DNA from 4 places in the Metabacillus sp. GQ13 genome. Region 1 is predicted to be linked to each of the others. Evidence: riboswitches for the same ligand, from Rfam matches in the RefSeq annotation. Region 1 holds a riboswitch; each other region holds the start of a gene.
The links. Region 1 has a riboswitch for cyclic di-GMP ahead of AC6CHR_RS08160 (anti-repressor SinI family protein). Riboswitches for the same ligand answer to the same signal wherever they lie in the genome.
Positions count from the first base shown of each region.

Region 2: linked by a shared signal. The riboswitch ahead of AC6CHR_RS05470 (anti-repressor SinI family protein) and the one ahead of AC6CHR_RS08160 (anti-repressor SinI family protein) in region 1 are both predicted to bind cyclic di-GMP.
Region 3: linked by a shared signal. The riboswitch ahead of AC6CHR_RS13955 (EAL domain-containing protein) and the one ahead of AC6CHR_RS08160 (anti-repressor SinI family protein) in region 1 are both predicted to bind cyclic di-GMP.
Region 4: linked by a shared signal. The riboswitch ahead of AC6CHR_RS10010 (diguanylate cyclase domain-containing protein) and the one ahead of AC6CHR_RS08160 (anti-repressor SinI family protein) in region 1 are both predicted to bind cyclic di-GMP.

Region 1 covers NZ_JCAXET010000005.1:230,668-232,859, reverse strand. Annotated here, with positions in the region: gene AC6CHR_RS08170 (metallophosphoesterase) at 1-31, shown strand, start outside; gene AC6CHR_RS08165 (helix-turn-helix domain-containing protein) at 510-845, opposite strand; gene AC6CHR_RS08160 (anti-repressor SinI family protein) at 963-1,106, opposite strand; cyclic di-GMP riboswitch class I at 1,139-1,221, opposite strand; gene AC6CHR_RS08155 (YqhG family protein) at 1,810-2,192, opposite strand, start outside.
Region 2 covers NZ_JCAXET010000004.1:3,229-5,420, forward strand. Annotated here, with positions in the region: gene AC6CHR_RS05460 (PAS domain S-box protein) at 1-91, opposite strand, end outside; gene AC6CHR_RS05465 (pentapeptide repeat-containing protein) at 405-1,052, shown strand; cyclic di-GMP riboswitch class I at 1,137-1,223, shown strand; gene AC6CHR_RS05470 (anti-repressor SinI family protein) at 1,251-1,385, shown strand; gene AC6CHR_RS05475 (GH1 family beta-glucosidase) at 2,154-2,192, shown strand, end outside.
Region 3 covers NZ_JCAXET010000010.1:111,985-114,176, forward strand. Annotated here, with positions in the region: gene AC6CHR_RS13950 (PilZ domain-containing protein) at 1-55, opposite strand, end outside; gene AC6CHR_RS13955 (EAL domain-containing protein) at 76-783, opposite strand; cyclic di-GMP riboswitch class I at 865-949, opposite strand; gene AC6CHR_RS13960 (histidinol-phosphatase) at 1,071-1,877, opposite strand; gene AC6CHR_RS13965 (PepSY domain-containing protein) at 2,124-2,192, opposite strand, start outside.
Region 4 covers NZ_JCAXET010000007.1:5,831-8,022, forward strand. Annotated here, with positions in the region: gene AC6CHR_RS10000 (sulfite exporter TauE/SafE family protein) at 1-200, shown strand, start outside; gene AC6CHR_RS10005 (hypothetical protein) at 364-555, shown strand; cyclic di-GMP riboswitch class I at 743-826, shown strand; gene AC6CHR_RS10010 (diguanylate cyclase domain-containing protein) at 938-2,192, shown strand, end outside.

The DNA of each region.
Region 1 (2,192 bases):
TAACTTGTTGACTATAAAGAATAACAACTAATATGAAAAATTTGTTCCTATATGAAAGACTACCTTTTACCGGATATTAATGGTAATACTCCTGCATATTCCTCCAACTACATAGTTTTAGCTACCTAAAACGGAAGAAGTTATTCTTTTTTATCAATGAAAACATACTTGAATCGTATAAGGATAGGTCTCCAGAAAAACCTTTCAAAGTTCTAAGTAAAAGGTAACTATTATCCATATTAATCGAATGTACCTATTCTACAAATCTTTATAGAGAACAAAACGGAAAAATAAAGACTTTTGATATAATCTATTAGTACCATTAATGTTCTTTATAACGTAATTATGTGTAATTAGCATTATGAAAACAGTCAATTTACGACATATTTTAAATGGGTTTACAGAATTAAATCGCTAAAAAGAACAATCAGAAGTGAAGATGGGATATTCAATAAAACGAACAAAACACAAAAGAGCACCATCGGTGATCGTAATCACCAACCATGCTCTTATTTATCATTGTCATTCTGTAGCTTCCACTTATTAAATTCTAAGTATTCTCGAAACTGTTCTTTGGAAACACCGGATTTCATGGCATCTTGCACGAGTTTTGTCCATTCTAAGTCAAGGTCATCTAAGTCTGTTTCGCTTTGTTCATTAAGTAGGGTGTTAACTGTAACCCCTAATACAGTAGATACCTTTTCTAAAAATTGAACAGAAGGATTAGACTGAAGGTTGCGTTCTATCGAACTAAGGTAGGACTTTGCAACCCCTGCTCTTTCAGCTAGTTCAGATAAAGATAAATTCCTTTGTGTTCGATATTTTTTTATTCTAGGGCCAATCACGTCAAGTCACCTTCCTTTTTCTATAAATATTATAGCATATAAAGAAGGTATTGTTTTATATGGAGAACAGATTTATAAAAAAATATTACATACAAGTATGTAGAGAGTGAGTTTTATTTAATGAGTAATGGTTGGTTCTGTAAGAAATTTTTTTATTTCATCAGAACTGATCCCTATTTCTAATGCTTCTAAAATCATCTCAACCCATTCACGATCAAGCTTGCCATCCTTTGTTATTCTCTCAATGATTTCACTATTCACCTTATTACCCTCCTAAAATACTAGCCTGTATTTCAGGCAGCCCAGCCATCATGGTTAACACGTTAGATCTGTGACTTTGCGTCTCTATTTTTCAATAGGTTTGCCTTTTGCTGATATAAACTTTATGTCATTTTTTAGATATTTATTAACTCAAAAGTCCCTTTGTGTTACCTGACTTTATAACTAATTCTATTATAAATATGTTTATATAGGAAGTGTGCAGAATTTTGTCGAAAGAATAAAATTTTAACTAAATTGGTTATTTGTAATTTGTTTGTAACAATCTGTAGGTGGATTAACCTACTTTTTCATGCGCTGACTTTTATTTAATGGATTTTCTTTAATTATTCTTTAATAAAACTTTAATAACAATAATTTGATTTTGTCGAATTATATTTCCTTTTTGGGTTATATTTCCATTACTGTTGTATTTCGTACTAATCGTTATACCTAATGTAGCCTATCTTCATGCACCTTCCGCTTAAATAGTAAGGAGTTTTCTCATAGATATCTATAAATAGGTCAAAAAGACACCTACTTTTAGTATTCTGGTAGGAATTAAACGTATCTTTTCATTTAATATCAGTTTTAAATTGGGGTTTAAAAAGTATGAGAACTAGAATCGTAGCCAAATTCATACACCAATTTATACAAAACTATAGCAGTTGGCATAATCAGCCAACTGCTATAAATAGGAAACTTATTAATTAAATATAGCCTGGGGTGTCAAATAAAAGATGCCGCCACTCTGAATCGTTACATTTATTTGTGGCTCATAAAGGTCACGCAGGGCATCCTTTTCTAGGTGATAACAATCTGGTTTTTCCTCTAAGTCTACATAAAAGTGGTCTAATAGTTTTAAATCTTCATTCCATCTTTGTCTAGCTGTGTCTGCCCATGTATGATCCTGCTGGTTTATTCTTTGTTCGATAAATTGCTCAATTCTTTTCAAACCGCTTTTAGGTTTGATTAGGGGAGTCATATTAAAGCAGAGATCTGGGATTTTTGGAGTTAGTTGTAGCTTTTCAAGTTTTTCTTGAAAGTTTTCTAAAAGTGTTCCACTTACTAAATGTAGTCCAATGGAAA
Region 2 (2,192 bases), on a different contig from region 1:
AGATAATTTTAAGATTTGTATGGATTACAATCGGTTCAAGGGAATATTCGATTACCTGATGGTAGTCGATCTTTGTAATATTTTCTATCATAATTATTTGCACTCCTTTAAACAAACGTTAAATGTTATTTCAGTAATAATCAAGTGATGTTATTCTATTAAAAAAATTAGAAGATAAAATGTAGGCAAACTATAATCATATAAGGCTCAATAGTAAATCAACTTATTAGCAAGAGTCAACTAGCCTACAAGATAGCTATCAATCTCCTAATGGTAGCATGGCGTGATTAGCATCTACCAAAATAGTTGTGTGTCCACAAATCACAAAATAAATAAAGACTTATATCCGAATTAATTTTTATGTAGTATGTCATATATAACAATTTAAATGATAGAGGTGTATGATGTCGAAAAAGATTAAAATTGACCAACCAAAAGTTGGATCGTATATAGAAAAAAGTAATTTCCAAGATATATATTATGATGAGGACTATCAATTAGTGAACTGTTTGGTGGAAGGTTCACAAGTTGATAACGAGGAAATTGATCGAGTCATTTTTTCTAAGGTGATATTTAATAATGTTTCATTTACTAATGCTATTTTTCATCATAATGATATGACTGATGTGATTTTTGAAAACTGTAATTTTTCAAATGCGAAGCTTTGTAATGGCATTATTCATCGAGTTGCTTTTAAAGACTGTAAACTAGTAGGCTTAGATTTTTCTAATGCTAATCTGGGTAACGTATCGTTTGAAAACTGTGATCTGAGTTTATCTGACTTTGCCGATGCACGTCTCAAACAAGTGAGTTTTGACCATTCTTCTATTAGAAGTGCTAACTTTTACGAATGCAAGCTTAACAAAGTAAATCTTAATATGTGCGATCTTAATGATGTAGATTTTACACAAACTGTACTTAAAGGAATAGATATCAGTACCTGTATATTTGAAAAACTGAATGTGTCTCTAGAAAGCTTGATAGGCTGTGAAGTTTCTTCCGATCAAGCAATTGGATTCTCAAAATTGTTAGGGTTAGTGATTAAAGAATAATATGAAATAATTTTGTTGATATTTAATATTTATATTTAATTATCATCCATATTACAGTACTATTTAACTATGAAGTGTTCACTCAATAGGAAAAGGCAAACCTTTCGAAAGTTTGGGACGCAAAGTTACAGATCTAAGGTAGATCTAAGCTAAGATGGCTGAGCTGCCTAAAATATATACTATTTTAGGAGGATTCATATGGTAAATTCCTTAGGTTCAACCGAAAATGACCTGGATCATGAATGGGCAGAACTGATTTTATATGCTCTCGAAGTGGGGATGTCCATCGAAGACATAAGAGATTTTTTCAATAAGTATTCAAGACCTGAATAGGGTCTTTTTTTTATTAGTTATTTTTATGGTTGTTTCACAATACAATCATTATGTTGTGAAAGGTTAAAGTATATATTAATAAATATTAACCTTCATTGAAACTTAATTAACAAGAGAATGTCTTTCTTAATAGAAGTATTTGGTTTAATAAGGACTTGATGAAAACATAATGGTCGTAAAAAATAATTAATTGGGAGTAGATTATTATTAAAAATGCAATCAGGAAAATTTTTATTTGGTTAGGCGTTTTGCTTTTATTGTTGTCTGTTTTTTTTTACTTTTGGGAAATTTCCATATTCAATTCAGAATTCATCGTCTTTTATGGTCTTGGAATTTGTGGGTTAGTTATCAGCTTTCTTAGTAGGCGCATGCATGTGATAAATGAGGATTCGCTCACTAGTCTTTTAGATAAGTTAGGGTTTGTTGGCAATTTAACGACTGTAGTTTTATTTTTTCCACCAATCTATCTGATTTGGGGAACTCTGGTTTTTGGTCCATAAGCTCATTATTATTAAAAATATATCGATTTTAACTAAAAGTGAGGCGTTAATTCAGCAGAGTTAATGTCTTTTATTATTTGTATTTTTTAGACAAGAGATTTAATCTTCCGATAATAGTAGATACTACCTTTTATACATATGTATACTTGTTTACGAGATTTTTGTGGTCTCTTATTAAACAAAAGGTTATAATTAACCTATAATTTATGCCTATAAATTTGATATATAGTAATAAATTAAATGATAGTATGAAAATGGAGGGTGGATAATGAAGTTTCCACATGATTTTTTGTTTGGAGCTGCTACT
Region 3 (2,192 bases), on a different contig from region 1:
TACGTAAATACAAAAATAGTAAAAAAATAATAAACAAACTCTGGATGATTAACATATACTCCAAACCCTATCACCTCAGCTAATTATTTTGGGATTCCCTAACAAATAGCCTTGCCCATATTGTATATCTAGCGACTTAGCTAGTGCTAAGGTTATTTCTGTTTCTAGACCTTCTAAAATAAGTTTGCTACTAGTAGCTTTACAAAAGTTATTGATTAACTGAATGATTGATTGCTTTTTGTTAGATGTAAAGAGATCAAAGGAAAAATAGCGATTTAGCTTAATATAGTCTGGATCTAACTCTATAATGGATTGCAATTGAGAGTAGCCTGCACCAACATCACCAATGGCCAACAAATACCCTAGTTCTTTTAATACCTTCACACAATACCTAAATTCGTTAAAATAAATAATTTCTTCTACACCACTTACCTCCAGAACAATTTGTTGATTGATTAGCTGCGGGTCTGTCATTAACTCTTTGGCAAAGGGCAGAAAGGCCTCATCTACAATAGTAGAAGGGAAAATATTCAAAAACAAAAAGCCATCTTTTCGAGTATAGCCTGCTTGTTGATAAGCTTGTATAGCTTTTTGAATGGATTGTGAATCTAATTCATAAAGTCTACCTGCTTTTTTCGCATCCGAAAAGGCAAGCTCTGGATTCGCGTAATCAGAGGATCTCAAAAACCCTTCATAACCAGCAATCATCCAATTGCTAATATCATAAATCGGTTGAAAAGAATGATGATAGTTTTTTTCTTGTATAAAATTTTCAATTGACATCTTTCTAGCCACCTATCTTTTAGTTAGCGAAAAGGAGAAATGTACATCATGTTGCATCCACATTTCAATTTTTTATCGCTCTTCGGTGGCTCGACTACCATAGCAGTGTAACGTTAGGTTCGTAGCTTTGCGTCCTTATCTTTCAATAAGTTTGCCGTTTCGAAAATAATACCCTACTGGTATTTTATAGCATAAATAGGAATAAAGTCTAGGGTAAAATTGACTTTATTTTACTTATTTTACTGGGGCCAGTCCCCATCAACATTATCTTGGGGCCTGGCCCCCTCTTATAGCGAAGTCATGATCCGCTGCTGTTTAACAAAATATGCCCACTCTTTATAGCCTATTTCTTTTAGTCGCTTTTGGACTAATTCAAACTCATCGCCTATTCGTTCCGGTTTATGTGCATCTGAGCCAAAGCTCACCGTCACATTATGGAAAAGAGCACGTTCTAAAATGTCATCTGCAGGGTACCAGCCTCCACAATCCTTCGTTTTACCTGAAGTATTGATTTCAATCGCAACATCTTCTTGACCAATGATTTTTAATGTTTTATCAATCGCGTCTGTTTCAATAGCAGAAAATGCTGGATAAAATCCTTTCATAGCATCGATATGTGCAAGAATTTGAAATATACCGCTTTTTGCTGACTGTTGGATTAATTGATAATAGTCTTCTTTTACTTTCACCTGTTGCTGTGATGTTAAACCTTCCCAACGGCCTCTTTCGAAAATATTAACCTCTTGAACATAATGCACGGAGCCGATTATGTAATCAAATGGGTGTAGGGCGTATTGTTCCTGATAGAGTTCTAGATGATCAGGGAAAAAGTCACTTTCAATTCCTAGCAATACGTAAATTTTACCCTCATACTTATTTTTCAATCGAAGAACTTCCTCAATATACGAAGCAAACTGGCTCTTAGCCATTGCGATTGTTGGATAGAGCTGGTCTTCCTCACTATAAAAATAAGGTGAATGATCTGAGATACCGATAAATTGCAGTCCATAGTCAATTGCTTGCTTTACATAATCCTCAATTGTCCCAATTGCATGCCCACATAGTTTGTTATGTGTATGTAGATCGAATTTCACTTTATTTATATTTGTCATTGATTACGCTCCTTTTTGAGGGTTGGGGCCTGACCCCAACTGCTCAGTGCTGGGGACTGGCCCCACTTCTATCTAGTTAACTTCTGGCTAAACGATTGATTTCCCTTCTTCTTTCGTATTTATTTATGATTTGTAGCTTTTCGCTTTAGTTTGCTAATATGCTAATGGGGACTGGCCCCAAAAAAAAGATCCCCCACTTATCTCATAGTGAGGGATCGCCTTTATCGCTTATTCATCATCATCATCATCATCGTCATCGTTGTCATCATTTTCAAGCTCGAGTACGTTTTTGTTGTG
Region 4 (2,192 bases), on a different contig from region 1:
GTTTGGTTATTCAAGTGATCTTCGTTGGAACAAATAAGACAATCTGGGTTTCAAGTGGCTTAGCCCTCCCTCTACTTATAATGGGTCTGTTTGTTGGACAACTCTTATTTAAATCAATTAACCAAAAGGTATTTCGTATATTTACTTATATGATTTTATTGTTTACAGGTGTCTATTTGTTTATTGAGAGTGGATTATAGGGGAAATTGAACAGAAAAACGACTTATTAGTAATGAACTGTTTTAAAAAAGTACCTGTATATACTAGTCGTTATGTTCTTGTTTTAGAAACTATAGAATTCTTGTAAATCATCCATGCTATACTTGGTGGATAGAATTGAGTTGGAAGGAAGGGGATTTTCTCATGAAGTTTATAAAATCACAAATGAAACAGCTAGTCAAAGAGAATAGAGAATTACAAGGGCGTTTAAAAGAAATGATGGATGAACACGATCTTGAAAAAAGTTTTGCACTTAAAGCCTTATATCATTCAGAAGTAGCTGAAGGTGGAAAATATCAATTAGCATACCAAGCACTTGACTTGCCCAAAGGGTAGGTCATTTTTTTGTTCTTTTCCATAGTATCAGCCATTCTATTCAACAAAATCTGTTCTTTCTTATAGTATGATACAATGGTGAAATGACTTTCTTAATAGAGAAGGATATGACAAAAGACACCCGATATATAATCGCTTACCTCTCGCCGAAATGCTAGCGATTAGTATTTTAATTTAATATAGATCAATTTGAAAACGGCAAACTTATTGAAAAATGAGGACGCAAAGCTGCAGGCCTAGAGGGGGAACCTAAGGTGGCTGGGCTACCAATGGGAAAAAGCTAAATCCTTATTGGAAATAGCTTATTTGTCTTACCTAAAAGTAGGGACATTTCCAGATCCTTTAAATAATCAACTAATTATATCAAAATGGAGTGGGAGATATGGAATTCAATAAAAGTGATGAGAGGTATCAAGAGTTCCTCAATGTTGAAAATGCTGTTATCTTTATGTTGGATCGACAGCAGACGTTTGTTTCCCTGAATTCAGGGTGGAAGAGTTTATTAGATTATACAGATGAAGAAATAATAGGGAATTCCATCTTTCATTTTGTGATTAGTGATTATCATGAAACTTTACAAGAACAATTTAAATCTCTAATTGAACATAGTAAAGAGGCAGTAGCCAAGGAAATACGATTGGTTTCAAAGAAAGGTAAAATAGAAGATTTTCATTTGTTCATGAGGGCCGACTTTAATAAGAACGATGAGCTAGTTTCCTTTTCAGGAACAATAACTGATCTAACATCACGACGCCCGAATATAGATGCATTTAAAGAAAATGAAAGCAACTATCGATTTATATCAGAACATATGTCTGATATGGTTGCTGTCCTAGCTAAGGATGGATTAGTTCTGTATGCATCACCTTCTCATACAACTGTTTTAGGTATGGATTTGGATGATTATATTGGAAGTTACCCAATTAAACACATTCATCCAGATGATTGGGAAAAGGTGTTTCACTTCTTTCATGATATGGTAGAAAAATGGAAGACATTAGATATTGATTATCGTTGTATGCATCAGAACGGTGATTGGCTTTATGTAGAGATGAAAGCTACTCCCATCAAAGGTCCTGATGGCGAAATTAGAGTGATTTCTGTAAGTAGGGATATTACGGCTAGGAAAGAAGCTGAAGAGAATTCTAGACAGGCTACAATAAAACTCAAGACGCTGATATCATCTCTTCCGTACGGTGTTTTGGTAGAAGATGAGCATGGAGAGACAACTCTATATAATGATGCACTATTAAACATTGTGAAATTAATTGCTGGTAAGGATAAGAATGAAATAGATGATAAGGATTTAATGAGTGGGCTAAATCACTCAACGCTAGAAGTAGATAAATATCTAACAGAAAAAGAGAAAATAACGATAAATCGTGAAACTCGTCAGGCGGAAGAAATCCGTTTGTTGGATGGGCGGATATTGGAGAGGGATGCCGTTCCAATTGAAGAAAATGGCCGTTTCGATGGATACCTATGGATTTTCCGTGATGTCACAGCAGATAAATTAGCTGGACAACGGCTACATGAGGCGAACCAAGTACTTCAAAGACTTTCAATGATTGATGGGCTAACGATGATTGCCAATCGTCGCTGCTTTGATGAAAAATTGGAAACAGAGTGGGATCGAC